2 linked regions of the Xanthobacter dioxanivorans genome follow. The protein of the gene in region 2 binds, or shares a complex with, the protein of the main gene of each other region. Links are inferred from orthologs where the notes say so. Each region holds a gene or a part of one and is shown on either strand. Other genes may lie near its edges.

Region 1 (14,969 bases), 180 kb from region 2 along the record:
GCAGGCGAAGACCTTCGAGCCAGACCGTCATGGCGACATAATGGGCACAGATCAGCTCGGCCGGCAGGCTGCGGCGGGTGCCGCGCATATGGGGCGCGATGGACACCACCATGGGCAGGAGGCGCATGGAGGACAGCGCCACGGCGAGCGCGAGGGCCGGCAGCGCCGTGCCGGACACCAGGCCGCCGATCAGGATGAGCTGCGCCGGCAGGGCCCATATGAGAAAGGTGGAGGCGAGCCCGGCGAACAGCGGAAAGCCGACGCTCTGCAGCACCGCGCCGAAGCCGAGATAGCTGGCGAACAGAACCAGGGCCGGCACGGAGAGCGCGTGCCCGGCGCCGCGCAGGAACCAGGCGGCCGGCGCGTGGTGCTCCCGGTGCGGAGAGGAGTGAGCTGGGCTGGACACACGGCACTCGTGGCTGGGGAGGGGCTGTGGCGAGCGGTCGCAGACGGCGATCCGTCCCTGCCATAGCACCAAGCCGCCCGGCCACGGAACCGCGCTCAGCGCAGAGGTCGGCAAAAGGGCATGCGCGGCCCCACGCGTGACGCCCACGGCGGCAATGGAAGATCCGCGCCCGCCCGATTGCCCCCCCGATTGCCCCCGTCGTCCCGGAACGCCATCTTGGGCCCAGCGTCTCGAATCGGTCGCCTGCCGTGCTCATCGTTGAAATCCCGTACCGCGACCCGTTCGCCGCCTTCCACGCCTTCGCCGGTGCGCCCCATTGCGCCTTCCTCGACAGCGCCGCCCCGGGCGACCCGCGGGCGCGCTGGTCCTACATCGCGGCCGACCCGTTCCAGGTGATCGCCTCGGATGCGGCCGGCGTCACGGTGGACGGCGCGCGGGTCGCGGGAACGCCGTTCGACGTCCTCGCCCAGGTGCTCGCCGCCTGCCCGCTCGCGCCGGTGCCCTCCCCGGTGCCGTTCCGCACCGGGGCCGTCGGCTTCCTCGGCTACGAGCTCGGCCGGCACCTGGAGCGGTTGCCCCCGCCCCGCCCGGCGTCACCGGCCCTGCCGGAGATGGTGCTCGGCCTCTATGACACGATCCTGGCCTTCGACCGGCAGGCCCAGCGCGCCTATCTCCTCTCCAGCGGCCTGCCGAAGACGGGCAGCGCCGGGGAGGCCCGCGCCCGGCGGCGAGCGGACGAGATGATCGAGCGCCTCGCCGGCGCGCCGGCCGCGGCACCGCCCGCCGACTTCACCCGGCGCGGCCACTTCAAGCCCGATCAGCCGCGCGCAAAGGTGGAGGCCTCCATCGCCCGGGTGATCGAGTACATCCACGCCGGCGACATCTTCCAGGCCAACCTCACCCAGCAGATGCGGGCACCGGTGCCGGACGGCCTGCCGGACCTCGCCCTTTACGCCCGCCTGCGCGCGCTGAGCCCGTCGCCCTTCGCCGCCTTCCTGCGCTGCGGGGCCGACATGAGCGTGCTCAGCGCCTCGCCCGAGCGCTTCCTCTCGCTCGCGCCCGACGGCCGGGTGGAGACGCGGCCCATCAAGGGCACCCGCCCGCGCGGGGCGGACCCGGCCGAGGATGCGGCCCTGGCGGCGGAGCTTCTGGCCTCGCCGAAGGACCGGGCCGAGAACCTGATGATCGTGGACCTGCTGCGCAACGACCTCTCCCGCGTATCGCAGGTGGGCAGCGTGAAGGTGCCGGTGCTGTGCGGCCTGGAGACCTTCGCCAGCGTTCATCACCTCGTCTCGGTGGTGGAGAGCCGGCTGAAGGCCGGTCTCGGCCCGGTGGACCTGCTGAAGGCCTGCTTTCCCGGCGGCTCCATCACCGGCGCGCCGAAGATCCGCGCCATGGAGATCATCCACGAGCTGGAACCCACGCCGCGCGGGGTCTATTGCGGCTCGGTGGCCTGGATCGGCTTTGACGGCGCCATGGATTCCTCCATCGTCATCCGCACCATCACCCGCAAGGGCGATACCCTGCTCGCCCAGGCGGGGGGCGGCATCGTCGCGGATTCCGATCCCGCCGCCGAATATGAGGAGAGCCTCGTGAAGCTCTCGCCCTTGCTGCGCGCGCTGTCCGGGGACATGCGATGAAACTCTGGCTCTCCGGCGCGCTGGTGGAGGAGGCGCAGGCGTGCGTCTCGCCCCTCGACCGCGGCTTCACCCTGGGCGACGGCCTGTTCGAGACCCTGCGGGTGAAGGCCGGCGCGATCCTGCGACGCGAGGCACATCTCGCGCGCCTCGCCGCCGGCGCGCGGGTGCTGGGCCTTGCCCTGCCCGCCGCCGGCCTCGGCGCGGCTCTCTCGGCCACGGCGGAGGCGAACGCCCTCTCCGATGGCGTGCTGCGCCTCACCATTACGCGCGGCATGGGCCCACGCGGGGTGCTGCCCCCGGCGGCTCCGGTGCCCACCGTCGTCATCACCGCCGCTCCCCTGCCGCCGCCTTCGCCACCGGCGCGCCTCGTGATCGCCGAGGGCACGCGGCGCAACGAGCGCTCGCCCCTGTCGCGGGTCAAATCCCTGAACTATCTCGACAACATCCTCGCCCGGCAGGAGGCCGCCGGGTGGGGCGCCGACGACGCGGTTCTCCTCAACACGCGGGACCGGGTGGCCGAGACCTCCATCGCCAACCTGTTCGCGGTGCTCGGCGGGGAGCTGGTGACGCCGCCCTTGTCGGAAGGCGTGCTGCCGGGGGTGATGCGGGCCGCAGTGCTGGCCGAGGGCGCCATCGAGCGGCCGATCACCCTCGCGGAGCTGGTGACGGCGAGCGAGATCTTCCTCACCTCTGCCCTCGGCATCCGCTCCGTCCGGGCGCTGAAGGGCCGGGATCTTCCGGGCTTTGGGGTGGCGGAGCGCCTGCGCGGGCGCATCGTCGGCGCGTGATGGCGTCCCTGCCCGCCTTCGCCACCCAACGCCTGCGGCTGCGCCCCTGGCGTTCCTCCGACCGTGACTGGCTGTGGCGCATGCAGTCCAACCCCGCCACCATGGAATTCCTCATGCCAGTGCCCGACCGCGCCGCGAGCGACGCGGTGGCGGACCGGGCAGAGGCGCATTTCACCCGGAACGGCTTCGGGCTGTGGGTCGTGGAGGTGCCGGGCGTCACCGACTTCGCCGGCTATGCCGGGCTGGTTCACGTGCCTTATGAGGAGCACTTCACGCCGGCCGTGGAGATCGGCTGGCGCTTCGACCCCGCCTTCTGGGGCCATGGCTATGCCACCGAGGCGGCGCGCGCCTGCCTTGGCTACGGCTTCGGGCCGCTGGGGCTGGAGGAAATCGTCGCCATCACCGTCCCCGCCAACCGCCGCTCGCGGGCGGTGATGGAGCGGCTCGGCATGACGCAGGTGGACGGTGGCGATTTCGACCTGCCCTCCATCCCCGAGGGCCACCCCCTGCGCCGGCAGGTGCTCTACCGGCTGCGGGGCGGGCAGGGATGAGCGTGGACGAGCCCGAGCCGGGGACGGACCGCCGATGACGATACGCTCGCGGCACGCACCGTGAGGTTCACGGCACGCTGACGGTTCGACCGCGGGGCGTCATCCCGCCTTCGCTCGGCCCGGCGCGCGCCTGTTGAAAATGCGCCGGAGCCGGTCGACGACTGAAGCGACCTTGCCCGCGCTCCCTCGGGTGCAAACGAAAAGAGGCGGCCGAAGCCGCCTCTTGCCCGATTGTGGACGGCGAAGGTGTCAGGCCTTCACCAGTGGCAGCTTCGGCACCGGGCTGCCGGAGCGGCCCGAGCCACCCGGCTTGGGGCCGCCCTTCGGCGACGGCCGGCCCGGCTTGGCGGACTTCGCCTTGCTGGCCGGCTTGCGCCGCTTGGCCGGAGCCGCGACGATCTTGTCCGGCTTGGGGGTGACGGGGCCTTCGGGGAACTCGAAGCCGAGCTTCGACTCCTTGCCTTCGCCCTCCACCACCACGCGGACATGCCCGCCGTTCTTGAGCGCGCCGAACAGCACCAGGTCGGCGAGCGGGGTCTTGATGAACTCCTGGATCACGCGGGCCATGGGCCGCGCGCCCATCTGCTCGTCGTAGCCGCGATCCACCAGCCAGGTGCCCGCCTCGTCGGAGAGCTCGATGGTGACATTGCGATCCGCCAGCTGGGCTTCCAGCTGGAGCACGAACTTCTCCACCACCTGGGTGATGATGTCCGTGCTGAGGTGGCCGAACGCGATCACCGCGTCGAGCCGGTTGCGGAACTCCGGCGCGAAGGTGCGGTTGATGGCCTCCGAATCGTCGCCCTCGCGCTTGCTGCGGGTGAAGCCGTAGGCCGGCTTCGACAGGTCCGCCGCGCCTGCGTTCGTGGTCATGATGAGAATCACGTTGCGGAAGTCGATCTGCTTGCCGTTGTGGTCGGTCAGCTTCCCGTGGTCCATCACCTGCAGCAGGATGTTGAAGAGGTCCGGATGGGCCTTCTCGATCTCGTCCAGCAGCAGCACGCAATGCGGGTTCTGGTCGACGCCGTCGGTGAGCAGGCCGCCCTGGTCGAAGCCCACATAGCCGGGAGGCGCGCCGATCAGGCGGCTCACGGTGTGGCGCTCCATGTACTCCGACATGTCGAAGCGCAGGAGCTGCACGCCGAGAACGGAGGCCAGCTGCTTGGCCACCTCGGTCTTGCCGACGCCGGTGGGGCCGGAGAACAGGTAGCTGCCGATGGGCTTCTCCGGCTCCCTGAGGCCCGCGCGGGCGAGCTTGATGGAGGCGGCGAGCGCATCGATGGCCTTGTCCTGCCCGTAGACCACGCGCTTGAGGGTGGTCTGCAGGTTGCCGAGGACCTCTGCATCGTCCTTGGAGACGGTCTTGGGCGGGATCCGCGCCATGGTGGCGATGGTCGCCTCGATCTCCTTCAGGCCGATGGTCTTCTTGCGCTTGGCCTCCGGCAGCAGCATCTGCGCCGCGCCGGACTCGTCGATCACGTCGATCGCCTTGTCCGGCAGCTTGCGGTCATGGATGTAGCGGGCCGAGAGCTCCACCGCGGCCTTGATGGCCTCGTTGGTGTAGCGCAGCTTGTGGTAGTCCTCGAAGCAGGGCTTCAGGCCCTTCAGGATCTCGATGGCATCGGCCACGGAGGGCTCGGCCACGTCGATCTTCTGGAAGCGGCGGACCAGCGCCCGGTCCTTCTCGAAATACTGACGGTATTCCTTGTAGGTGGTGGAGCCCATGCACCGCAGGGAGCCGGAGGCGAGCGCCGGCTTCAGCAGGTTGGACGCGTCCATGGCCCCGCCCGAGGTTGCACCCGCGCCGATGACGGTGTGGATCTCGTCGATGAACATGATCGCGTTCGGATAGGCCTCGATCTCCTTCACCACCTGCTTGAGGCGCTCCTCGAAATCACCGCGATAGCGCGTGCCGGCGAGCAGCGCGCCCATGTCGAGGGAGAAGACGGTGGCGGTGGCGAGCACCTCCGGTACGTCGCCGTCATTGATCCGCTTGGCGAGGCCCTCGGCGATGGCGGTCTTGCCCACGCCGGGGTCGCCCACGAACAGCGGGTTGTTCTTCTGCCGGCGGCAGAGCACCTGGATGGTGCGCTCGATCTCCTTGTCGCGGCCGATGAGGGGATCGATCTTGCCCTCGTGCGCCTTCTTGTTGAGGTTCACGCAATAGGCATCGAGGGCATCGGCCTTCTTCTTGGTGTCGTCGCCGGCCTTGGTTTCCGTCTCCTCGTCGGCGCCGCGCACGGGGCGGCTCTCCGACATGCCGGAGCGCTTGGCGATGCCGTGGGAGATGTAGTTGACCGCATCGTACCGCGTCATGTCCTGCTCCTGCAGGAAATAGGCGGCGTGGCTCTCGCGCTCGGCGAAGATGGCGACCAGCACGTTGGCCCCGGTCACCTCCTCGCGGCCGGACGACTGCACATGGATCACCGCGCGCTGGATGACGCGCTGGAAACCCGCGGTGGGCTTGGAATCGTCGGAGCCGGACTGGACGAGATTCTCCAGTTCCGTGTCCACGTATTCGATGAGATTGCGACGAAGCTTCTCCATGTCCACGTTGCAGGCCCGCATCACGGCCGCAGCGTCCTGGTCATCGACCAGGGAGAGAAGCAGATGCTCGAGGGTCGCGTATTCGTGGTGGCGTTCGTTGGCGAGGGCCAGAGCGCGATGGAGCGACTGTTCGAGGCTGCGAGAGAATGTAGGCATCGACACCTCTTTCGCGCATCGCTCCCGGCCTGGATGACCCCCGCGGCTTTAAGGAGCGTGTGCACCATTCACACAAACTTCGTACCGGATGCCGCAGTGCGCAAGTCCCTCATTTGCCGGAAACGCCTCCCCGCCCCTTCCCGCTGCCCCTTGCCGCCTTGCTGCTACGCCGCGCCCAGCCTCGGCTTGCACCGGGTTCAGGCACGCTTCGAGCCGACTACTTTTTTTCCATCACGCACTGGAGGGGGTGCTGATGCTTGCGGGCGAAGTCCATCACCTGGGTCACCTTGGTCTCCGCGACCTCGTAGGTGAAGACGCCGCACTCGCCGACGCCATGATGGTGCACATGGAGCATGATGCGGTTGGCCTCCTCGCGGTTCTTGTTGAAGAACCGCTCCAGCACATGCACCACGAATTCCATGGGCGTGTAGTCGTCGTTCAGCAGCAGCACGCGATAAAGGCTCGGCCGCTTGGTCTGCGGCTTGGTGCGGGTGATGACGGCGGTGCCGGGGCCGTCGCCGCGCCTTGGCTTGTCCGGCCCGGCCATCTTGGCGGGGCGCATCGACTGGCGCGAAGAAATCAAAAGGGAAGTATGCATGATGTCCGTCGCGCGCTGTCCCGCGCCTCCAGCTGACGCTTGGAGCGAGGCGCAGGTCCAATGGGCTGGAATATAGGAAACGTGACGCTTTTGCGCCAGTGCCGGCCGGCGCGAAAGCCGCTCCGCATGGGCGCGTCCATTCCCCGCGCATCCATCCGGCCCGCGCCGAAGACGCGCCCTCGCGCGGCGTCGCCATGGCAGGCAAGCTTCAGGGTGCGGTCGGGACGATGCTCGTCGGCACGGATGCGGAGCCTGCAAAAAAGCGGAGCTCGAAAAAATAAAGGGCCCGAATGGATCGGACCCTGGATCGCCGGCGCTGCGTAACGCGAGACTGCGCCTTCTGCGAATGTGACCGGTCGGGGGAGACGCTACGAAAGACAGCCCCGACCGTTCCGGGTCACTGAGTGACCTTGAAAGGCGTCTCGAAGGGCTTGTACGCGCCGAAGCTGCTCTCGAAGGGCTTGTAAGCCTCTTTCGCCAGCTCGGTGTAGAGTTCGCCGATCTTGGTGGCCTGGGCCACGGCGCCCTCATAAGCCGACTTCAGATAGGTCTGCTGGATCTCGATGGCCTGCTCGAGGGTCTTGGCGCCGAGCAGCTTCTCGAGGGCAGCGGTGCCCTGCTCGAAGGAGGTCTTGGTGTAATCCGCGATCTCAACCGCGATCGCCTGGGCGCTCTTGGAGAGCGTGCCGAAGCTCTTCACAGCGGCTTCGATGTTGTCCTTGCTGAGCTTCTGCAGCTCTTCCGGGCTCTGAACCATGGGTGTCCCCTTTGCTTGCCGGCCTGACGCTCCGGCCTCGCGTCGAGCGGATTATCGCTCCGCTCAGTTGTGGATATTATGCACTGCACCATAGAAGTCAAGCGATTTTGTGCACCGCACAATATGGCAGTGACGCCCGGTTTACGCCTTGGTAACTCCGCGTTTCTACGGTCAGAGCCTGGTCGCTTCCTCAAGCTCTCGGTGCGACGCAAAAGCCTCGGTCAAGGCTCGTCGACCAAACGGGCGCGGGAAATGGTTCGAATTCTGCGACCGACGATACGGGGCACACGTAGATGCGTACATCGTCCGCCGGCCTTCCTTTCGCTGCGAAAGCCCTTGCTTTCGCGGTGCTCGCGGCCTTTTCCCTGACCGCGACCCTGGCCGAAGCGAAGCCGCGCAAGAAGACCTACGTGGAGCGCTCCCGGGACCGCTCGAAGGCGAAGCCCACGTCGAGCGCATCCGCGGCCGCCCGCGAGGACGCCGGCCGCTGGCATTACGGTTCTTCCGCCATCATCGTGGACGCGAATACCGGCAAGGTGCTCTACGAGGACAATGCGGACGCCTTGCGACATCCTGCCTCAGTCACCAAGATCATGACCCTCTATCTGCTGTTCGAGCAGTTGGAGGCCGGCGCTCTCAAGCTCGACAGCCCCCTCGACGTCTCGGCCAAGGCGGCCTCGCAGCAGCCATCCAAGCTCGGCGTGCGGCCGGGGTCCACCATCGAGGTGGAGGACGCCATCAAGGCGCTGGTCACCCGCTCGGCCAATGACGTGGCGGTGGTCATCGCGGAGAATCTCGGCGGTTCGGAATCCGACTTCGCCGACATGATGACGCGCAAGGCCCGCGCCCTCGGCATGAGCCGCACCGTGTTCCGCAACGCCTCCGGCCTGCCGAACCCGAACCAGGTGACCACGGCGCGCGACCTCTCCATTCTCGGCCGCGCCATCCAGGACCGTTTCCCCAAGCAATACAAGTACTTCTCGACCCGCACCTTTTATTACCGCGGTCAGGCCATTGGCAATCACAACCGCCTGCTCGGGCGGATCGAGGGCGTGGACGGCATCAAGACCGGCTACACCCAGGCCTCCGGCTTCAACCTCGTCACCTCGGTCAAGCGCGACGGCCGCTTCCTTGTGGGCGTGGTGCTGGGCGGGTCCAGCGCCGGCTCGCGTGACGCACGCATGACCAGCCTGATCAGCCAGAACCTGTCCGTCGCCTATGCCGGCATGCGCACCGCGCCGAGAGTCACCGAGGTGGCGGAGGCCGCGATCCCGGTGAGCACCGCCTCCATCTTCCCGGCGCCGAAGCCGGTGGCCGTCGCCCGCACCGAGGAGATGCCACACGCCGTGGCGCCCCTGCCCAAGCCGCAGGTGGCGGAGCTCGCCCCGGAGCCGGTGACCACTGCTTCGCTCGGCGGCGCCGGCGGCAAGGTGCAGCCCGGCTCGTCGGAGCCGATCCGCCCGGTCACGGTGAAGACCGTCTCCATCTCCCGCACGACCGCCTCCGCCTCCGCCGCGGCGGCTCCTGCTCCTGCCCCTGCCCCCACGCCCGCGCCGGCCGTCGCCATGGCCCCCGCGAACCCCGGAACGCCGAAGGGCGTGCTCGGCTATCTCGGCCCGTCGGGTGCCGCGCTCTCGCCCGCCGCCGCCGCCGCGCAGGCGGCCGCCGAGGGTCGCTCCCGCAACACCCATCCGAAGACCGCGGATGCGGCACCGGCCGTCGCGCCCGCGTCCAAGGACCAGACCCGCTATGCCCCGCCGGCGCCGCGCGCCGCGCCCGATGCCTCCGAACAGGCGCTGCGCGCCGCGCGCATCGCCGCCATGGAGCCGGACGACCCCTACGCCCGGACCCTGCGCGCCGCACAGTCGACGTCCGGAAGCTCGGCGGCGGCAAAGCCCGTGCGCACCGCCTCCCTCGCCCCGATGGCGGTGTCGTCGGCCCCGGCCGCCCCGGCTCCGGCACGGACCGCCGCGGTCACGCATTCCGGTTGGCAGATCCAGATCGGCGCCTTCGGCGGCGAGCGCGAGGCTCGGGCCAAGCTGGATGCCGCCAAGGCCCGGGCCAAGTCCATCCTCGGCGGCGCCGACGGCTTCACGGAGAAGGTGGCGAAGTCCGGCTCCGACCTCTACCGCGCCCGCTTCGCCGGCCTCAGCGAGAAGTCGGCCCGCGAGGCCTGCCGTTTACTCAAGCGTAACGACTTCGACTGCATGACTATTAGGAATTGAAGTCGCGCGCGAGAATCAGGCATGTTTGCTCAAGATCACGTCCTTGGCTCGATTGATCTTCGCCGCCAGATAGCTGGATCCGCCATGATCGGGGTGGAACTTCTTCATCAGGTCCCGGTGAGTCGCGCGGACGCTGGCAGCGTCCGCTCCCGGCTGAAGGCCAAGGACCTGATAGGCTTCCTCTTCGGTCATCGTGCCGCTGTCCGCGGCCGCGCGGCCCATGTTCCCGCCACCCGCGTCGCCCTGCGCGTGTTCACGCCAGGCGGGCGCCCGGCGGTCGAGATAAGCTTCGAGTAAAGCAAGGGACTGCGCGTCGCACATGGCGCGCAGGGCGAGCAGCTCCGGCACATCCACCGTATCCAGCCCGCGTCCCGCATAAGGCCCGGCCACGATCTGGCCACTCATCGCCCCCGTGGCATGATCGAGCTGCATTTCCAGGACCGCCGTGCGCACCCGCGACGTGCGGCCGGCCCGCCGCTTGCGGAACAGGCTTCCGAGAAGGCCCCCCACCCCGTTCGGGTCGAGCCGGCCGAGCAGGGCGATGCCCACCACCGCGAGTGGCACGGCCGCGGTGAAGCGGCCCATGGCCAGCGCGCCCACCGCACCCAGCATGGCGGCATAGGCCAGCGAGCGCATGAGGATGGCGGCGAGCACCTTGGGATCGCTCTTGGTCCATACCTTCAGGCCGTAGAGGCCGATGGCCAGCAACAACGCCCCGGCGATCAGGCTGATCACGCAAAACTCCTTCTCATGCCATCGGCGCCGGTCTTCGACCGGCGCCGGGTGGATTTTGCTCCGGCGCCGCGCGGCTCAGGCAGGACCCAATGAGCCGAGCTTATCGGCCCTTGAGATCGGGCGGGCAACGGCAGGCACCGATCCGCGCCCGGCTCAGCGGCCGGCGCCACCGGTGCCCAATGCCGCAAGCAGATGCCGCGCGCCCGCATCATTGCGCGCGGACAGGGCGGGACGCCCGCCCGCCGCATAAGCGGCGACGGCGGCGAGCAGCTGGCGCAGCTCCGCCGCCGCCCGGGCGTCGAAGTGGCAATAGGCGCCGCCGGTGACCGCCGCAAGCCGGCGGAACACCTCCTCGACACGGGTGTCATCGCCTTCCTGGAACATGAACAGGCGCACGCCGCGCAGGGCCAGCTGGCCGGCCGCGGCATCGAGCGTGGCCACGTCCTCCTCCAGCGCGTCGCCGACGAACACCGCCGCCTTGAGGCCCGAACGCTCCGCCTCCCGCGCCAGATGGCCGAGCACCCGGTGGATCTGGGTGAGGCCGGGCAGGCAGGAGATGCGGCGCATCAGGCCGCCGAGGGTCGCAGCGTCGCGCACGAAGGGCGAGGCCCGGCATTCGCTGCCGCCGCGATAATAGACGATCTGCATGTCCAGCCCGCCATGGGCGGATGCGGCCGCGAACATGTCCGCCTGGATGTCGCAGGCGAGCGTCCAGGTGGGCTGCCGCGACCCGGTGGCATCCAGCGCGAAGGCGAGGCGCCCGCGCCCGTCGGCCGGTCGCGCCGGCGGCATGGCACGGGCGGCGGCGAGGAAGCGCTCCACCTCGTCGGCGCGCGACACCTGCGCGCCCTGATCCTGCTTCAGCGGCACGCCTGTGCCGGATGTCCCGTCCCGCTTGCCCATCTCGACCTCTTTTTCCACACATAGGCCGACGCCGACGCGGAACCAAGGGGCGGCCGACGGCGGGGCCTTGCGATGCGGCGCGCGCGAAGACGGTTGATGACGACGGGACGACGCCCTATCTCCTCTCCGCGGCGGCACCGAGCGCGGGCCGCCACGGCGAGGGCTGGGACGATGGCGACGTTGCCGAAGGTGGTGGGCCGCATCCGTGATCTGCGGGCGGCGGTGGGCGGCTTCAAGGCGGAGGGGGCGCAGGTCGCGCTCGTTCCCACCATGGGGGCCCTTCATGCCGGGCATGTGGCGCTGGCGGAGAAGGCGCGGGAGATCGCCCAGCGCACGGTGGTCTCCATCTTCGTCAATCCCACCCAGTTCGCGCCGCACGAGGATTTCTCACGCTATCCCCGCACGCTGGAGGAAGACCTGTTCAAGCTCGCAGATGTGGGCGTGGATCTGGTCTACGCCCCGACGGCCACCGAGATGTATCCCGCAGGCTTCGCCGCGCGCATCGAGGTGGGTGGCCCCTCGGCGGGGCTCGAAAGCGATTTCCGGCCGCATTTCTTCGGCGGGGTCGCCACCGTGGTGGGCAAGCTCTTCATCCAGTGCGCCCCGCACTTCGCGGTGTTCGGCGAGAAGGACTACCAGCAGCTCAAGGTGGTGACCCGCCTGTCGCGCGATCTCGACCTCGGGGTGGAGGTGGTCGGCCTGCCCACCATCCGCGAGGAGGACGGGCTGGCCCTGTCGTCGCGCAACGCCTATCTCGACGAGGAGCAGCGCCGGATCGCGCCGGTCATCTACACCGCCCTCGCCCGCGCCGCCGACGCGATCCGTTCCGGCGCACCGGCCGATGCGGCGGTGGCCACGGCGCGCGGAATGATCGAGGCGCTCGGCCTGAAGGTGGACTATGTGGCCGCCCGCAACGCCGACACGCTGGCACCCCTGAAGGATCGCGGCGAGCCCGTCCGCCTGCTCGCCGCCGCCTGGCTCGGCGACACCCGTCTCATCGACAACATTCCCGTGTGAGCCTGCGGCGCGGCGGCGCGCCCTCGCTCAGACCGCGCCCACATAGCTCGCCGCAAATCCGACGATGACGAGCAGAACACCCACGGCGAGGATGACCAGCACGCGGCCGGAGGTGACGCCCTGGCGCGCCTTGGAGGATGCCGTTACCGGCGCACCCTGGCTGGTCCGGCCGTCGGGACTGCGGAACTCGCGCTCCTGGCGCGCCTCGTTGGGATCCTGCATGGCGATCTCCTTATCCGGTGGGCTTGCGCTGACCGATAGGAACGCCGCTGACGACGGATGGGTTTCCTCCACCCTTTCGGCGCCGCCCCCCACGGCCCCCTCCGATCCGGCCGGAGGGTGAGAGGTGACGCCGAAGCGATACCAGGCCGATGCCGTGGCAGGCCGAGCCGCCAGTCCCGGCCGGGGCCTCAGTGCAGGATCTGGCTGAGGAACAGCCGGGTGCGCTCGTGCTGCGGGTTGGAGAAGAAGGCGTTGGGCTCGTTCATCTCGATGATCTGGCCCGCATCCATGAAGATCACCCGGTTCGCCACCTGCCGGGCGAAGCCCATCTCGTGGGTCACACACAGCATGGTCATGCCGTCCTGGGCGAGGCTCACCATGGTGTCGAGCACCTCCTTCACCATTTCCGGATCCAGCGCCGAGGTGGGTTCGTCGAACAGCATGATGCGCGGGCGCATGCACAGCGCCCGCGCGATGGCCACGCGCTGCTGCTGACCGCCGGAGAGCTGGCCGGGATATTTGGCGGCCTGGTGCGGGATCTTCACCTTCTCCAGGAAGTGCATCGCCAGGTCCTCGGCCTCCTTCTTCGGCATCTTGCGCACCCACATGGGGGCGAGCGTGCAGTTCTCGAGGATGGTGAGGTGCGGGAACAGGTTGAAGTGCTGGAAGCACATGCCCACCTCGCGGCGGACCTCGTCGATGCGCTTCAGGTCGTCGGTGAGCTCGATGCCGTCGACGATGATGCGGCCCTTCTGGTGCTCCTCCAGCCGGTTGATGCAGCGGATGAGGGTGGACTTGCCCGAGCCCGAAGGCCCGCAGATGACCACGCGCTCGCCACGCCCCACCGTGAGGTGGACGTCGCGCAGCACGTGGAAGTCGCCGTACCACTTGTTCACGCCGATCATCTCGACGGCGACCTTGGGGGCGTCGGCTTCCACCTCGGCAATAACGGGATCAGTACTCACGTCGCGCCCCTTCCTGGAGCCCGATCCGGTCCCATGGCCGCCATGGGACGGGAAAAACGGGCGCCGCCTTTGAGTTTCAGAGACGGATTTGCCGGTGAGGTTGGCCAACCCCGCCGGATCCGGCGAAAACGCGTCAGAGCCGGATCCGATCGGTGAATCCGCCTCTTTCAAAAAACGAGAGGGCAATTCACCGGCCCGAGGGAAACAGAACCCGTTTCCCTCGGGCCGGATCGCGCTCTAGTGCCGCTGTGCCCGGTCGAGGCGCTTCTCCAACGCCATGGAATAGCGGGACATGCCGAAGCAGAAGACGAAATAGACGATGCCGGCGAAGCCGAAGCCGGTGAACAGGGTGGTTGGCGAGGCCCAGTTGGGATCGGTGAAGGCCGCGCGCATGGCGCCGAGAAGGTCGAAGATCGACACGATCAGCACCAGTGTCGTGTCCTTGAACAGGCCGATGAAGTTGTTGACGATGCCGGGGATCACCAGCTTCAGCGCCTGCGGCAGCACCACCAGCCGCATCATGAGGGAGGGCCGAAGGCCCACCGCCATGGCGCCCTCGTACTGGCCCTTCGGGATGGCCTGGAGGCCGCCGCGCACCACCTCCGCCATGTAGGCCGAGGCGAACAGGGCGACGCCCACCAACGCCCGCAGCAGCCCGTCGATGGTGAAGCGGCCGGGCAGGAACAAGGGCAGCATGTAGGTGGCGAAGAACAGCACGGTGATGAGCGGCACGCCGCGCCAGAACTCGATGAAGATGATCGAGGCGGCCTTCACCAGCGGCAGGCTGGAGCGCCGCCCGAGCGCCAGCAGGATGCCGAAGGGCAGCGATACGGTGATGCCGGTGACCGCGATCACCAGGGTGACGAGCAGCCCGCCCCACAGGCGGGTTTCCACCTGCGGCAGGCCGAGGGGCACGTCCACCACGAACAGCACCACGGCGAGCACGGCGAAGACCGTGAGCGTTGTCTTCGCCGCCGAGCGCGCGCCTTCCGCCCCGGAGAGGAAGCGGGAGATGCCATAGGCGATGGCGGTGACAAGCACGGTGGAGGCGACGAAGTCGAGCCAGAATGCGATGCTCAGGCCGCTCTTGGCGGCGGGCGCCGGAAACAGGGCGCCGAAACCGAGATTGCCGAGCAGGAAGCGCTGGAGATCGAGGTCGCCGCCGGTGAGCAGCACGAACGCCGCCACCGGAAACACGCCGAAGAAGGCGATGGCGTTGAGCCGCTTGTAGGGCAGCTTCTGGATCAGCAGCGGCAGCAGCAGGAGGGCGCCGAGCCAGTAGACCACGTTCACCCGCCAGCGCTCCGCGGCGGGATAGAAGCCGTAGATGAGCTGGTCCAGCTTGGCCCAGACGAAGGGCCAGCAGGCCCCCACCGGCCGGCCGAGCTTTTCGGCGAGGCAGGCGTCGCGGCTGGTGCCGGTCCACACCGCGTCCACGATGAAGAACTTTATCAGCGGCGGC
Region 2 (15,021 bases):
GTTGTCGAAGCCGGTGAGCGGCACCACGGCGCCGACGAAATCGGCATCCGACGGCAGGTAGATGATGGGCTGCTCGGCGCTCGCCTCGTTGATGGCGATGTCCGGGGGAACGGTGAACTCGCGGTCCATGCGAAGGTTGGCCCGATCCACCACCGAAAGGTCCTTGTGGATGAGCTGCGCCCCCGGCACGTTGCGCAGCGCCGCCTGCGCCGTGAGCACCTGGCGGAACTTCTCGATGTCGCTGTCGTAGGTCGACCGCATGCGCGACAGGTCGTTGGCCATGGCCAGCGCGTCGCCGCGAATGGAGAGCGCGTGCTCGCGCACATAGGTCTGCGCCACCGAGGCGGCGGAACCGACGATCTCCTGGGTCCGGGTGGAGAAATAGCGATCGAGGCTGCGGTCCAGCGTCAGGCTCGCCACCACGGCCACCACGATGGCCGGCACCACCGCCACGCCGGCGAACAGGGCGATGATCCGCACATGGAGCCGCGAAGCGGCGCGTCCCCGCGCCCGCGCCCTCAGGATCCGCCACACTTCCAGGCCGATGATGGCGAGGAGGATGAGCACCGCCACGCCGGACGCGCTCAGCACGCCCGCCACCACCTGCGGCGTCGGGACGATGGAGGTGAGCCCCATGAGGATGAGGAAGGTGGCCACCGCGAGCGCCAGCGACAGCACGACCACCACAGGCGCGAACAGGCGACCGGCGAGGCTGCGCCGCGGCCCTGTTCCCTGTGCGGCGTTCTGAACCGGTGCGTCCATCATATGGCCCGGGGTCCCCCATCGGTATGCCGCCGCGACTCAGTCCGCTGGCGAAGGTGATGCACTGGAACGACACTGGTGCAAAAATGTGACAGACGCACCCCCTCCCTGACTTTGTCGCCACTCTTCGTTGCGGACTGGTAACTGGGTGAATGAAATGATGTGTGGCGCCCCGGCGGCGTGGGCTTTGACAGGGCATCGGGTTCGCCGAATCGATGCGCGGCGGCCGCCGGCGCCGTTCGGTCCCGCCACAAAGCGCAGACGGCCGGCACCAAGGCCGGCCGTCGTCGACGAACCCCGACAGAGTGCGTAATGCTCAGATCTCGAAGGAGCCACCGCTCGGCGGTACCACCACCTTCACCGGATGACCTTCGAGGGCCGCCACGAAAGCGGAAGCATCGGGGACCAGCATCGGGAAGGTGGCGTAATGGCAGGGCACCACCACTTCGACACCCGGCAGGAAGCGCTTGACCGCCAGCGCCGCCACCTCCGGCCCCATGGTGAAACGGTCGCCGATGGGAATGAAGACCACCTTCGGCTGGTGGATTTCGGCGAGGAGCGCCATGTCCGAGAAGATGTCGGTGTCCCCCATGTGCCAGACGGTGGGCTCGCCGGGCGCCTTGATGATGAGCCCCGTGGGATTGCCGAGATATTCGGCGGGCTTGGCGTCGCCGCCCGAAGAATGATCGGCGCGCACCATGGTCACCGTGAAGCCGCCGGCATCCAGCGTGCCGCCGGTATTCATCATCCGCCCGACATTGCCGGCGCCTCGGGCGGCGAGGAAGCTGCACAGCTCCGGATTTGCCACCACGGGCAGGGTGCGGCTGGCGTCCGCGGCGTCCTCCACGAGGGAGATGGTATCGCCCACATGGTCCGAATGGCCGTGGGTGAGAAGGATATGCGTCACCCCGCGGGAGGCGTCCTCGACGGTGGAGTGAAAGGACGGGTTGCCGGTGAAGAAGGGGTCGATGAGCACGACCTTGTCCGCGAAATCGAGCCGGAACGCGGCGTGGCCGAACCAGGTGATCTTCATGGGATGTGCGCCTTTGGAATACGCGCCCTTCGGCGCTGTGAGCATGCGGGGCGCGGAGTATCCCGAAAGGTCCGGATGGGCGCAACGGCGGGTGGGCTGAACGATCACTCCCCACTGTCGCTGCCACCTGCGCCTTCACCGCCGCCGAATGAGCGGCTAGGCTGAAGGTCTTTTCCGGGCGGACGCTGCCATGAAGATCGCCTCGCCAAAGATCGCCCTGCCATTGTCGGCCGCGCTTGCGGCAATGCTTCTCGCCATCCCGGCGGGCGCCCAGGCACCGATGGTCCGCGTCCAGCCGTTTCAGAAGCCGGCCGTCGTGTTGACCCCGGATGAGATTGCAGCGTTCCGCACGCGCATTTTCAATTGCTGGGCGCGGCCCTACGCTCCCACCGGCGAAGCGCTGTCTGCGGTGGTGCTCATCAGGTTCAAGCCTGACGGCGGCCTCGACGGCGCCCCCAAGGTCACCGAGGTTTCGGCCAAGGACCCCACTGTCGCAAAGATGTTTGCCGACAGCGCCGTCAGGGCCGTGTCGAGATGCGCGCCCTTCTCGCAGCTGCCGGCGGAAAAGTACTCCGCCTGGCGGGAGATCGAGTTCCGGTTCGTGTCCGACCCTCCCCCGCGCTGAACGCCTGCGCTCACCCCTGCGGCGCGGCGCGGGCGATGGCGAGGAAATCGGCCGCCTTCAGGCTCGCCCCGCCCACCAGCGCCCCGTCCACGTCCGGGGTGGCCAGGAGGGTGGCGGCATTGTCCGGCTTCACCGACCCGCCGTAGAGGATGCGTATTCCGTCGGCCTCGCCGCCGAAGCGCTCGGCGAGTACGTGGCGGATGGTGCCGTGGATCTGCGCCACGTCGTCGGTGGTGGGGGTGCGGCCGGTGCCGATGGCCCAGATGGGCTCGTAGGCGATGACCAGGTTTGCCGCGCTCGCCCCGTCCGGCACCGATTGGCGCACCTGCCGCGTCACGATGGCCGCGGCCTCGTCGGCCTCGCGTTCGGCCAACGTCTCGCCGACGCAGACGATGGGGAGCAGGCCGGTCCGCCAGGCGGCCTTCACCTTGGCCTTCACGATGGCGTCGCCCTCCTGATGGTCGGCGCGGCGTTCGGAATGGCCGAGAATCACCGCCACGGCGCCGGCGTCCTTCAGCATCTCGGCGGAGACGTCGCCGGTGTGGGCCCCGCTCTCGGCCGGATGGCAGTCCTGCGCGCCGATCATGAGCCGGGTGCCGGCCACGTCCGCCGCGAAGGCGGCGAGGAGGGTGACGGGCGGACAGACGAGGAGTTCCACCGCCAGGGCCTCGGCACCGGCGGCCATGCCACGCAGCTCGGCCTTCGACTGGCGCAGGCCGTTCATCTTCCAGTTGCCCGCGATCAGCGTGCGGCGCGCGTTCGGCATGGATCCCCTCCGTATTGCGTCGGCCTTTCGTCGGGTCACCTACCAGAGCCCGGAGCCGGCCGAAAGGGGTGCGAACCTGCGCCGTTGCGGGGTCCCCGCCCCCTCCCTATGATGCGCCGCTTCCGCGCCGGCCCCCGGTGCTCTTCAAACGAATGAACGATGGTCCTTCAGACACTCCGCAAGGGCGCCTCCGGCTGGATCGCCAAGATTTTCCTCGTCGTGCTCACCCTCTCCTTCGTGGTGTGGGGCATCGCCGACGTGTTTCGTGGCTTCGGAACCACCACGGTGGCGAGCGTCGGCTCGACCGACATTTCCGCCGATGCGTTCCGCCGGCAGTATCTGGACCAGCTCCAGCAGCTGAGCCGGCGCGCCGGGCGGGCGGTCACGCCCGAGCAGGCCCGCGCCTTCGGCCTCGACCGGCAGATCCTCAACCAGATGATCGCCGACGCCACGCTGGACGAGAAGGCGGCCCGCCTCGGCCTCGCCGTTTCGGACGCGCAGGTGGCCCGGGAGATCGCCGACAACCCGGCGTTCCGTCCGCCCGGTGCTACGGCGTTCGACCCGGCCTATTTCCAGCAGCTGCTGCGGTCCAACTCCATCACCGAGCAGCGCTTCGTGGATTCGGAGAAGAAGCGCGCCGTGCGCGACCAGGTGCTCCAGTCCTTCGGGGCGGGCGTCGCCGTGCCCCAGGTGCTGCTCGATGCGGTGAACCGCTATGAGGGCGAGACCCGCGCCGCGTCCTATATCCTGGTGACGGCGGCCGTCGCCGGCCCCCTGCCCGCCCCCACCGAGGAACAACTGCGGGCCTATTTCGATGCCCACAAGATTACCTTCCGCGCGCCGGAGTTCCGCAAGATCGCGGTGCTGGCGCTGACCCCGGCGGCGCTGGCCGCCGGCGAGGCGGTGAGCGATGCGGACGCGCGGTCCTTCTACGATCGCAACCACGCCCGCTTCGGCACCCCCGAGCAGCGGGTGGTGAAGCAGATCGTCTTCACCGACGCGGCCGAGGCGAAGGCCGCATTCGAGAAGATCAAGGCCGGCACCCCCTTCGAGGAGGTGGCGACCGCGCGCGGCCTCTCCGCCAAGGACACCGATCTCGGGCTCGTCACCAAGGCCGGCATCCTCGACCCGAAGATCGCGGATGCCGCCTTCGCCCTCGCCGAGGGCGCCGTAAGTGAGCCCGTCGAGGGACGATTCGGCACCGCCCTCGTGGAGGTGACGAAGATTGTTCCCGGCATGCAGCAGCCCTTCGAGGCAGTGAAGCCGATGATCGTGGCCGACCTCCAGCTCGACAAGGCGCGCCGCGCCCTGCTCGACAAGCACGACGCGGTGGAGGACGAGCGTGCATCCGGCGCCACCCTCGCCGAGACGGCGCAGAAGCTCGGCCTCACGCTCCAGGTGTTCGACGCGGTGGACCGCTCCGGCCGCGATCCGGAGGGCAACATGGTGGCCGTGCCCGGCGGCGCCGACGTGATCGGCGGCGCCTTCGCCACTCAGCCGGGGGTGGAGACGGACACCGTCCAGCTGCCGCAAAACGGCGGCTTCGTCTGGTACGAAACCGCCGGCATCACGCCCGCCCGCGAGCGGACCTTCGAGGAGGCGAAGGCCGCCGTCACCGTCCGCTGGACCGAGGCGGAGACCGAGAAGGCGATCGAGGCCAAGGCCAAGGAACTGTTCGACAAGGCGCAGGCCGGAACGCCCCTCGCCGAGGTGGCGGGGGCCGCGGACCGGCCTATCCAGGTGGCCGAGCCGCTGCGGCGCGGCCGGGCGGAAGGACCCTTCTCCACGGAGAGCGTCGCGGCGGTGTTCGACGTGAAGGAAGGCGGCTTCGGCATCACCGCCGCAGCGAGCGAGCCTGACAAGGTGGTGTTCCAGGTGACCAAGGTCACCGTGCCCGAGAGCGCCCCCGAGGCCACCCAGGTGGCGGCCGAGCTGTCGCGCCAGCTGGAGAACGACCTGCTGATGCAATATCTGGACGCGATCCAGAAGGAGATCGGCGTGAAGGTGAACGACCGCGTCTACGCCCAGGCCGTGGGCGCGGGCACGGCGAACTAGGCGGGCGGCCCGTGAACGCTCCCGCCGACTTCGACCTCTTCACCGCGCGCTATCTCAGGGGCGAGGCGCAGGTGGTGGCGACCACCCTCGTCGCCGACCTGGAGACCCCCGTCTCGGCCTTCCTCAAGCTGGCCGGCGAGGAGCCCAACGCCTTCCTCCTGGAATCGGTGGAAGGCGGGCAGACGCGGGGGCGCTATTCCATGATCGGGCTCGCGCCCGATCTCATCTTCCGCGCCAGCGGCGACACGGCGGAGATCAACCGCAGCCCGGCGACCGACAAGACCGCCTTCGCCCCCTGCCCCGAGCCGCCGCTCGTGGCGCTGCGCGCGCTCCTGGCCGAATCCGCCATCGACCTGCCGGAGGGTGCCCCGCCCATGGCGGCCGGCGTGTTCGGCTATCTTGGCTACGACATGGTGCGGCAGATGGAGCAGCTCGCTCCCGCCAAGCCGGACCCCATCGGCGTGCCCGAGGCGCTGCTCATCCGCCCCACGCTGATGGTGGTGTTCGACGCGGTGAAGGACGAGCTCACCGCCGTCACCCCCGTGCGGCCCAAGGCCGGCGTCCCTCCCCGCGCCGCCTACGAGGCGGCGCTGGAACGGCTCGACAAGGTGGTGGCGGGCCTTGAACGGGCCATCGCCCATCCGGCGCCCGAGCCCTTCCACGGCGAGGTTTCCCCGATCTCCAACACCGGCGCGGCCGAGTTCTGCGCCATGGTGGAGACCGCGAAGGACTATATCCGCGCCGGCGACATCTTCCAGGTGGTGCTGTCCCAGCGCTTCGAGAGCCCCTTCACCCTCCCGCCGTTCGCCCTCTACCGGGCGCTCAGGCGGGTGAATCCGGCGCCGTTCCTCGTCTATCTCAACTTCGACGGCTTCTCGGTGGTGTGCTCCTCCCCCGAGATCCTGGTGCGGTTGCGCGGCGGCAAGGTCACCGTCCGGCCCATCGCCGGCACCCGCCGCCGCGGCGCCACCCATGCGGAGGACGACGCGCTGGCAACCGAGCTCCTGGCCGACCCCAAGGAGCGTGCCGAGCACCTGATGCTGCTGGACCTCGGCCGCAACGATGCCGGCCGCGTCTCGCAGATGGGCACGGTGAAGGTGACGGACAGCTTCTTCATCGAGCGCTACAGCCAGGTGATGCACATCGTCTCCAACGTGGAGGGACAGATCGACGCCCGCTTCGACGCCATCGACGCGCTGGCGGCCGGCTTTCCCGCCGGCACCGTCTCCGGCGCGCCGAAGGTGCGGGCGATGCAGATCATCGACGAGCTGGAGAAGGACAAGCGCGGCATCTATGCCGGTGCCATCGGCTATTTCGGCGCCAACGGCGAGATGGACACCTGCATCGTCCTGCGCACCGCCATCGTGAAGGATGGTCGCATGTATGTGCAGGCTGGCGCCGGCATCGTCTACGACTCGGTGCCCGAGAGCGAGCAGCAGGAATGCGTGAACAAGGCCAAGGCCCTGTTCCGTGCCGGGGAAGAGGCGGTGCGCTTCGCCGCCCGCGCCGGCAAGGGGCAGTGAGGGGATGGGCATGCCCTTGCGCCTCGTATCCGCACTGCGGGACCTGGTGCGGGACGGCACGCTCGCTGCCGGCGTTCTGGCCTTTGCGCTGCCATGGCCGATGTTCCACTGGATGGTCGGGCAGCTTCACCGGCCGCCGAAAGCGACGGCGGGGTTGATGCTGAGTGCCTGCATGACCATTCTGGTCGTGCCCCTGTGGCGCCGGGTCGCGCTGCGGCGCGGAAATTTTTATGCCGGCGGCGGATGCCTCGCGGCAGTGACCGCGTGGGGCGGGACTGTCGTTCTCATCTGGGTGTCGGTCATTGTCGTCGCGCTCGCATCGTCGAACGGCGTGCTGGCCAGCTTCACCACCGGTGAGCGTCTTTCCCATGGACTGGGCACGGGCATGTTCATTTCAGCCTTTGTCGCCGTCGCCACGTTCCCGACCATGCTTGCGCTGGCCGGTCTCGCCCTCATCATCGGGTGGCGCGGTAGCGGGGAATTTGAAACAAGGGCGTAGGCAGGCTAGGCCTACTCCTCACCGCCCGTTTTTCCGGCATTCACCTCGCCCGTTGGACACGCCATGACCACCGTCACGCTGATCGATAATTACGACAGCTTCACCTACAACCTCGTGCACTATCTGGGCGAGCTCGGCGCCACCGTCACCGTCCACCGCAACGACAAGGTGACGATCGAGCAGGTGCTGGCCGAGAAGCCCGACGCCATCGTGCTGTCCCCCGGTCCCTGCACCCCCAACGAGGCTGGCATCTGCTGCGAGCTGATCGCCAAGGCGGGGGACAAGGTGCCCATCTTCGGCGTCTGCCTCGGCCACCAGGCCATCGGCCAGGTGTTCGGCGGCGACGTGGTGCGCGCCCCCACCCCCATGCACGGCAAGATGAGCGAGATCCTGCACGAGGGTAAAAGCGTGTTCCGGGGCATCAACCACCCCTTCCAGGCGACGCGCTACCACTCCCTCATCGTTGAGCGGGATACGCTGCCGGAGACGCTGGAGGTGACGGCGCACACGGCGGACGGGCTCATCATGGGCCTCGCCCACAAGAGCCTGCCCATCCATGGCGTGCAGTTCCACCCGGAGAGCATCGCCTCGGAGAATGGCCACGCGCTGCTGCGCAACTTCCTGGAGATCGCCGCCGCCTTCAACGCCGGGAAGGCCAAGGGCTGAGCGCGGGAGAGGACACCACATGGACCAGTTCAAACCCCTGCTCGGCAAGGTGGCCACCGGCGCGAGCCTTTCCCGCGACGAGGCTGCCTACGTGTTCGACGCGATGATGTCGGGCGAGGCGACGCCGTCGCAGATGGGCGCGCTGCTCATGGGCCTGCGCGTGCGCGGCGAGACGGTGGAGGAGATCGCCGGCGCCGTCTCCGTCATGCGCGCCAAGATGCTGCCCGTGGAGGCACCCGACGGGGCGGTGGACGTGGTGGGCACGGGCGGCGACGCCTCCGGCTCCTACAACATCTCCACCTGCGCCGCCTTCATCGTGGCGGGAGCCGGGGTGCCGGTGGCCAAGCACGGCAACCGGGCGCTGTCGTCCAAATCGGGGGCGGCGGACGTGCTGGCGGCGCTGGGCGTGCGCATCGACCTCGATCCGGCGGGAATCTCGCGCTGCATCGGGGAGGCCGGCATCGGCTTCATGTTCGCCCCGTCCCACCACCCGGCCATGAAGCATGTGGGCCCGACCCGGGTGGAAATGGGCACGCGCACCATCTTCAACCTTCTGGGACCGCTCTCGAATCCCGCCGGCGTCAGGCGGCAGATGGTGGGCGTGTTCGCCAAGTCCTGGATCGTGCCGCTGGCCGAGGTGCTCAAGGCGCTGGGGTCGCAGAAGGCGTTCGTGGTGCACGGCTCGGACGGGCTGGACGAAATCACCATCTCCGGCGGAACGGACATCGCCGCGCTGGATGGCGGCCACATCCACACCTTCACGGTGATGCCGGAGGACGTCGGGCTGAAGCGCCATCCCGCGGAGGCGCTGAAGGGCGGCGATGCCGTGCATAACGCCGCGGCGCTGCGCGCGGTGCTGGACGGCGCGGAAGGGGCCTATCGGGACGTGTCGCTTTTCAACGCCGCGGCCGCCCTCGTGGTGGCGGGCCGGGCCAAGGACCTGACGGAGGGCGTGGCCCTGGCCCGCACCAGCCTCGACACCGGTTCCGCCCGCGCCCGGCTCGAACATCTCGTGGCCGTATCCGAAAAAATGGCGCCGGAGGCTGCGCAATGACCGACATTCTGAAAAAGATCGAAGCCTACAAGCGCGAGGAGATCGCGGCGGCCAAGCGCGCGCATCCGCTGGCGGAGATCGAAGCCGCCGCCCGCGCCGCCCCGCGCGTGCGGCCGTTCGCCGGCGCCATCGCGCAGAGTCTCGCGGAGGGACGCACCGCGCTCATCGCCGAGATCAAGAAGGCCAGCCCCTCCAAGGGCCTGATCCGGGCCGACTTCGATCCCCCGGCGCTGGCCCGCGCCTACCAGCGCGGCGGCGCCACCTGCCTGTCCGTGCTCACCGACACGCCCTCCTTCCAGGGCGCGCCGGAATTCCTCGGCTCGGCGCGGGCCGCGGTGAGCCTGCCGGTGCTGCGCAAGGACTTCATGTACGACACCTACCAGGTGGCGGAAGCCCGCGCCTGGGGAGCGGACTGCATCCTCATCATCATGGCCGGGGTCGACGATGCCCTCGCCCTCGAGCTCGCCGCCGCAGCCACCGCCTACGGCATGGATGCCATCGTCGAGGTGCATGATGACGCGGAACTCGACCGGGCGCTGGCCCTGCCGTGCCGGCTCATCGGCATCAACAACCGCAACCTGCGCACCTTCGAGACCACGCTGGAGACCTCCGAGCGCCTCGCCCCGCGGGTGCCGGCGGATCGCATCGCCATCGGCGAGAGCGGCATCTTCACGCCGCAGGACGTGGCGCGGCTGGCGCAGGTGGGCATCGGCACCATCCTGGTGGGCGAGAGTCTCATGCGGCAGGAAAATGTCGCATCAGCCACCTGCCAGCTCCTTAAGGGCTAAGGTTGCCCTAAACGTAAAGTTCCGCCTTAATGCGCGCGACGGCCAAAGAAGCCGCACGCATGGAGGAACCTTATGAACACGCGTCTCTTCGCCGCCTTCGCCCTTTGCATGCTTATGACGGCACCGGCGCTCGCCGCCGATCCCACCGGGCTGTGGCAGACCCCGAGCCGCAGCGGGCAGGTGGAAATCTCCCGATGCGGCGCCAATCTCTGCGGCCGCCTCGTCTCCTCCGAAGGGCTCAAGGCCGATCCCGCCCTCAAGGACGTGAACAATTCCAACGCGTCCCTGCGCAGCCGGCCGCTGAAGGGCGTCACCATCCTGTCGGGCTTTTCGGGCGGGCCGAAGGAATGGACGGGCGGCAGCATCTACAATGCCGAGGACGGCAAGACCTATTCCGGCTCCATCACGCTCGACGGCGACGACACGCTGAAGCTGCGCGGCTGCATCGTCGCCCCGCTCTGCAAGACCCAGAGCTGGACGCGCCTGCGCTGAGGCCGGGTCCACCCCGCCATCATCCCCCGGCACGTCCGGGGGAGCCTGCCGAGGTGGACAGGGCCGGCTGCGACCGCCATCTTCGCCGGAAGCGAAGATCGATTCCGGGACGCACAGCACGCCCATGGCCAGCCTGACCCATCTCGACGACCAGGGCGCCGCCCGCATGGTGGACGTGTCCGACAAGGTCGCGACCACCCGCGAGGCCCTCGCCGAGGGGCGCGTGGTGATGGCGCCGGCGACCCTCGAGCTCATTCTTTCCGGCAACGCCAAGAAGGGCGATGTGCTCGGCGCCGCGCGTCTCGCCGGCATCATGGCGGCCAAGCGCACCCACGAGCTCATTCCGTTGTGCCACCCGCTCATGCTCACCAAGGTCGAGGTGGAGGTGTCCCCCGATCCCGCCTTGCCGGGCCTCCAGGTGACGGCGCGGGTGAAGACCACCGGGCAGACGGGCGTGGAGATGGAGGCGCTCACGGCGGTTTCGGTCGCCTGCCTCACCATCTATGACATGGCCAAGGCGGCCGACCGTGGCATGCGGATGGAAGGCATAAGGCTTCTGGAGAAATCCGGCGGCCGCAGCGGTCATTTCCGCGCCGACCCGCCGACCGGCTGATACGACGGGCCCATGGTGAAACCAAGCGCGAGAGCAGGAGGCGCGTGATGGCGCTGATGAGCGTCGAGGAGGCCATCGGCCTCGTCACGGCCGAGGTGTCCGCCCTCGGCACCGAGGATGTGCCCGTGGCTGCGGCCGCCGGGCGCGTGCTGGCCCGCGACCTCCTGGCTCGCCGCACCCAGCCCCCCGCCGATATGTCGGCCATGGACGGGTATGCGGTGCGCGGAGCCGACATCGCCGAAACGCCGGCCCGCCTTGCCGTCATCGGCGAATCTGCGGCCGGTCGGCCATTCGCCGGGCCGGTGGGTCTGGGCGAGGCGGTGCGCATCTTTACCGGCGCGGTGGTGCCGGAGGGCGCCGATACGGTGGTGATCCAGGAGAACACCGCGCGTGACGGCGCCATCGTCACCACCACCGCGCCCACCGCCACTTTGCGCAACGTGCGCCTGAAGGGCTGCGACTTCACGGCCGGAACGCCCGGCCTTGTGGCCGGGCGGCGCCTCACCGGGCGCGACATCATGCTCGCCGCCGCCATGGACCACCCCACGCTCCCCGTCGCCCGTCGCCCGCGCGTGGCCCTGATGCAGACGGGGGACGAACTGGTGCTGCCGGGCCAAGGCACCGGCAAGGACAGCGAGATCGTCGTCTCCAACGCCTTCGGCCTCGCCGCCCTCGCCCGTCGTGCCGGCGCCGAGGTGACCGACCTCGGCCTCATCGGCGACGACCTTGCGGCTATTCGCGCCCGGGTGGCGCATGCGCTCTCCGGCGCGTTCGACCTGGTGGTGTCTTCCGGCGGCGCGTCGGTGGGCGATCACGATCTCATGGGGCCGGCGCTGCGGGCGGAGGGCGTCGACCTTTCGGTGCACAAGATCGCGCTCAGGCCGGGCAAGCCGCTGATGTTCGGTAGCCGCGGCGGCGTGCGCGTGCTTGGCCTGCCGGGCAATCCGGTGTCCTCGCACGTCTGCGCCATGGTGTTCCTTGTGCCCCTGGTGCGCGCGCTGCAGGGCGATGCCGCGCCCGGCCCTCTCGCCGCCCCGGCGCGCCTCGCCGTGGACGTTCCGGCCAACGACGCCCGCCGCGACTTCATGCGGGCGCGGCTGGAGCGCCATGCCGACGGATCGGCGCGCGTGACCCCTTTCGCCTCGCAGGACAGCGCCATGCTCAGCGTGCTTGCGGCGGCCGACTGCCTGCTGATCCGCCCGCCTTTCGCCCCCGCCGGCAAGGCCGGAGATCCCTGCGAGATCATTCCGTTCGACGATTGATCCCGCCTTAACCGTGCGTTCACTACTTGCGGAACACAAAAGGAACAGATAAGAACTGTTCATGATTTGTTTCGCGGCGCGCAGGGCTGGGGCGCCGGAGTGAACCGGAGCGCACGCGGCGCCGCTAGGGGGCAAGAGAATGCTGACGCGCAAGCAATATGACCTGCTTCGCTTCATCCACGAGCGGTTGAAGGAAACCGGCGTGCCCCCCTCCTTCGACGAGATGAAGGAGGCGCTGGACCTGAGGTCGAAGTCGGGCATTCACCGTCTCATCACGGCGTTGGAAGAGCGCGGCTTCATCCGGCGCCTGCCCAACCGCGCCCGGGCGCTGGAAGTGGTGCGCCTGCCGGACAGCGTGGCTCCGGGCCTCGCTGCGGCCCACAGCGGCGGGCGCGGCTTTTCCCCATCTGTCATTGAGGGCAGCCTCGGCAAGGTGCGCCCCGCCTCCGGCGACGACGAAACGGCGCCCACGGTATCGGTGCCGGTCATGGGCCGTATCGCCGCCGGCACGCCCATCTCCGCCATTCAGACCCGCAGCCACACCCTCAACATTCCCCCCGAGATGCTGGGCAGCGGCGAGCACTTCGCCCTGGAAGTGCGCGGCGACAGCATGATCGAGGCCGGCATCCTCGACGGCGACACGGTCCTCATCCGCAAGTGCGAGACCGCGGAAACTGGCGACATCATCGTGGCGCTGGTGGACGATGAGGAAGCCACCCTCAAGCGCCTGCGCAAGAAGGGGGCCTCCATCGCGCTGGAAGCCGCCAACCCGGCCTACGAGACCCGTATCTTCGGTCCCGACCGCGTGCGCATCCAGGGCCGCCTCATCGGCCTGATGCGGCGCTACTGACGCTCCGGCGCCTTTGCGTTCTTCTCCCCCGCGGAGAGGAATGGGGTGAGGGGCGGCGACGGTCGCCATGCTCAACGGGGCCGGTTCCTTCGGGAATGCAGCTCCTCACCCCGACCCTTCTCTTCAACAGTCAGCGTCCGGGCCTCGCCCTGCGCGGCGGCGCACATCCCTGCGTGGGCGCAGGCGCGTCATTCCGTCACGAAATGCCCTCCTTGGTCGTGGGGGCGAACGTGAGGTGCGGAAATGAGGAGGTCGCCGAAAGGCCGCGGACGCTCACGGGGATGCCGCGTCGGCTTCGGCATCCTCGGCAGTGCCGACGCTCACCTCGGCCGGCGCCGGCGGCAGGCGTGGCATCCAGGGGCGCTGGACATGGGGGCGGCGCGTCGGCTCCTCACGCCAGATGCCGTCCTTCAGGAAGTAGGCGAGCGTGCCGGTGCGGGCCAGCGTGGCTGGCGTGATCACCTTGGCGGGGCAATCGGCAGGGGGGCGTCGCGGGTGACGACGATGCGCGATTCAAGGCAGTCCGCCTCCAGGCTTTCCGCCCGGCGCGAGACGGCGATGGTGCCGCCGTCCGGCAGCGGCGCCGTGCAGCCGAAGGCGTCGCAGGAGAAGGCGGAGGCGAGGGTCTTGTCCGCCGCTGTCCGCCTGTCGCCCTCACGCGTCATCCATTGCTCCACGATGAGCTTCTGGCCGCGCGCGCCGATCACCGAAAGGCGACCGTCGGCGCCGCGCACGGCCACCGCCTGCGCATCCGGGGCGATGAGCATGTCCGGTCGTGGCGGCGGCCCCGCCAGTGCGAGGGCAAGGCCGAGGGGGACGATGGCCACCGCCGTCAGGACCCCACGCAGCAGGCAGAGGGCGAGCAAAGCGAGGCTGAGCAGGCAGAGCGTCGCCGGGCCCACCGCATCGAGGCGCACGTCCGCGCCCGGCAAGGCGGCGATGCGGTCGGACACCGCGACCATGATCTCGATGCCCCACCCCATCACCGGCCAGGCGAGATGGTCCCATCCGAAGGGCATCAACAGCACGCCGAGGAGGCCGAACGGCATCACCAGGAACGACACCGCCGGCATGGCCGCCAGATTGGCGAGGAGGCCATAGGGGGCCACCCGCTGGAAATGGAAGACCCCGTAGGGCGCCGTGGCGAGGCCCGCGACCAGGGAGGTGAGCGCGGTTCCGCCCACCAGCACCACGATCCATACCAGCACCTGTCCGGCCCAGCCGTCCGGCCGCGGCACGGCGCGCAGGGGCCGCAGGCGCTCATAGGCGGCCACCAGCGCCAAGGTGGCGGCGAACGACATCTGGGTGCCGGGATCGAGCACCGCCTCGGGGGTGAGGGCCAGCACCACCACCGCCGCCACCCCCACCGTGCGCAACGTGAGTGCGGGTCGCCCGGCCAGCACGCCGGACAGCACCAGCGCGGTCATCACGAAGGAACGCTGCGCCGGCACGTCGTTCCCCGAAAGCACGAGATAGGCGGCACTGCCCGCCAGGGCCACCACGGCGGCGAGGGACTTGATGGGAAAGCCCAGCGCCAGCGCCGGCACCATGGCGAGCGCGGCGCGCACGAGCGCAAACAGCGTGCCGGCCACCAGGGCCATGTGCAGGCCGGAGATGGACAGGATGTGGGTGAGGCCCGACACCCGCATGCTCTCCTCCACGGACGGCGGGATGGCGGAGCGATCACCCGCCACAAGCGCCACGGCGATCTCCGCCGGGGTCCCGGAAAGGGAAGCGCGGATGTGCCGGGCGAGGCCGTCGCGCGCCGCGTCCACGCCCATGGCGACGCGCACGGAAAGGGGGGGATCCGCCGCCGGCGCCGGTTTCGGCCGGCCGAGGCCGTAGCCGACCCCGCCGATGCCCCGGAACCACGGCGCCCGGCCGAAATCGTGCGCGCCCGGCATGGCCGCGCCGAGGGGCGGCAGGAGTTGCGCCAGCTGCGTCACATGGGTGCCCACCGCCGGAGCATAGCCTCGCCGCAAGGACAGGCGCACCAATTCGGGGACCGGATCGAGTCCGCGCACCGGCCCGGG

Evidence for each region.
Region 1: the proteins of EZH22_RS20785 (region 2) and pabB are in contact, whole or in part, in a solved structure (PDB 8RP0), measured with the Escherichia coli proteins. The link is inferred for Xanthobacter dioxanivorans from one-to-one orthologs.

The regions. Positions count from the first base shown.
Region 1 is NZ_CP063362.1:4,264,970-4,279,938, reverse strand. The notes cover bases 24-2,850. They hold pabB (aminodeoxychorismate synthase component I), read left to right. Parts: upstream 24-654; coding sequence 655-2,046; downstream 2,047-2,850. Other genes in these bases: EZH22_RS19915 (GNAT family N-acetyltransferase), read left to right, coding at 2,834-2,850; EZH22_RS19920 (aminotransferase class IV), read left to right, coding at 2,043-2,834; EZH22_RS19930 (AzlC family ABC transporter permease), read right to left, coding at 24-406. In the rest of the region: more of EZH22_RS19930, read right to left, coding at 1-23; more of EZH22_RS19915, read left to right, coding at 2,851-3,385; ATP-dependent Clp protease ATP-binding subunit ClpA, read right to left, coding at 3,635-6,085; ATP-dependent Clp protease adapter ClpS, read right to left, coding at 6,303-6,647; EZH22_RS19900 (phasin family protein), read right to left, coding at 7,081-7,440; EZH22_RS19895 (D-alanyl-D-alanine carboxypeptidase family protein), read left to right, coding at 7,734-9,665; EZH22_RS19890 (J domain-containing protein), read right to left, coding at 9,681-10,397; EZH22_RS19885 (vWA domain-containing protein), read right to left, coding at 10,554-11,303; panC (pantoate--beta-alanine ligase), read left to right, coding at 11,475-12,320; EZH22_RS19875 (hypothetical protein), read right to left, coding at 12,348-12,542; EZH22_RS19870 (amino acid ABC transporter ATP-binding protein), read right to left, coding at 12,731-13,447; EZH22_RS19865 (amino acid ABC transporter permease), read right to left, coding at 13,745-14,969. UniProt on the Escherichia coli protein: Part of a heterodimeric complex that catalyzes the two-step biosynthesis of 4-amino-4-deoxychorismate (ADC), a precursor of p-aminobenzoate (PABA) and tetrahydrofolate.
Region 2 is NZ_CP063362.1:4,451,132-4,466,152, forward strand. Bases 6,249-9,127 are described here. They hold EZH22_RS20785 (anthranilate synthase component II), read left to right. Parts: upstream 6,249-7,326; coding sequence 7,327-7,929; downstream 7,930-9,127. Other genes in these bases: trpE (anthranilate synthase component I), read left to right, coding at 6,249-6,764; EZH22_RS20780 (hypothetical protein), read left to right, coding at 6,775-7,263; trpD (anthranilate phosphoribosyltransferase), read left to right, coding at 7,949-8,983; trpC (indole-3-glycerol phosphate synthase TrpC), read left to right, coding at 8,980-9,127. Outside these bases: EZH22_RS20750 (sensor histidine kinase NtrY-like), read right to left, coding at 1-765; EZH22_RS20755 (metal-dependent hydrolase), read right to left, coding at 1,079-1,795; EZH22_RS20760 (energy transducer TonB), read left to right, coding at 1,986-2,420; tpiA (triose-phosphate isomerase), read right to left, coding at 2,431-3,186; EZH22_RS20770 (peptidylprolyl isomerase), read left to right, coding at 3,346-5,241; more of trpE, read left to right, coding at 5,253-6,248; more of trpC, read left to right, coding at 9,128-9,771; EZH22_RS20800 (DUF2147 domain-containing protein), read left to right, coding at 9,844-10,263; cyclic pyranopterin monophosphate synthase MoaC, read left to right, coding at 10,388-10,876; EZH22_RS20810 (molybdopterin molybdotransferase MoeA), read left to right, coding at 10,924-12,138; transcriptional repressor LexA, read left to right, coding at 12,278-12,988; EZH22_RS20820 (hypothetical protein), read right to left, coding at 13,262-13,450; EZH22_RS20825 (ComEC/Rec2 family competence protein), read right to left, coding at 13,447-15,021. UniProt on the Escherichia coli protein: Part of a heterodimeric complex that catalyzes the two-step biosynthesis of 4-amino-4-deoxychorismate (ADC), a precursor of p-aminobenzoate (PABA) and tetrahydrofolate.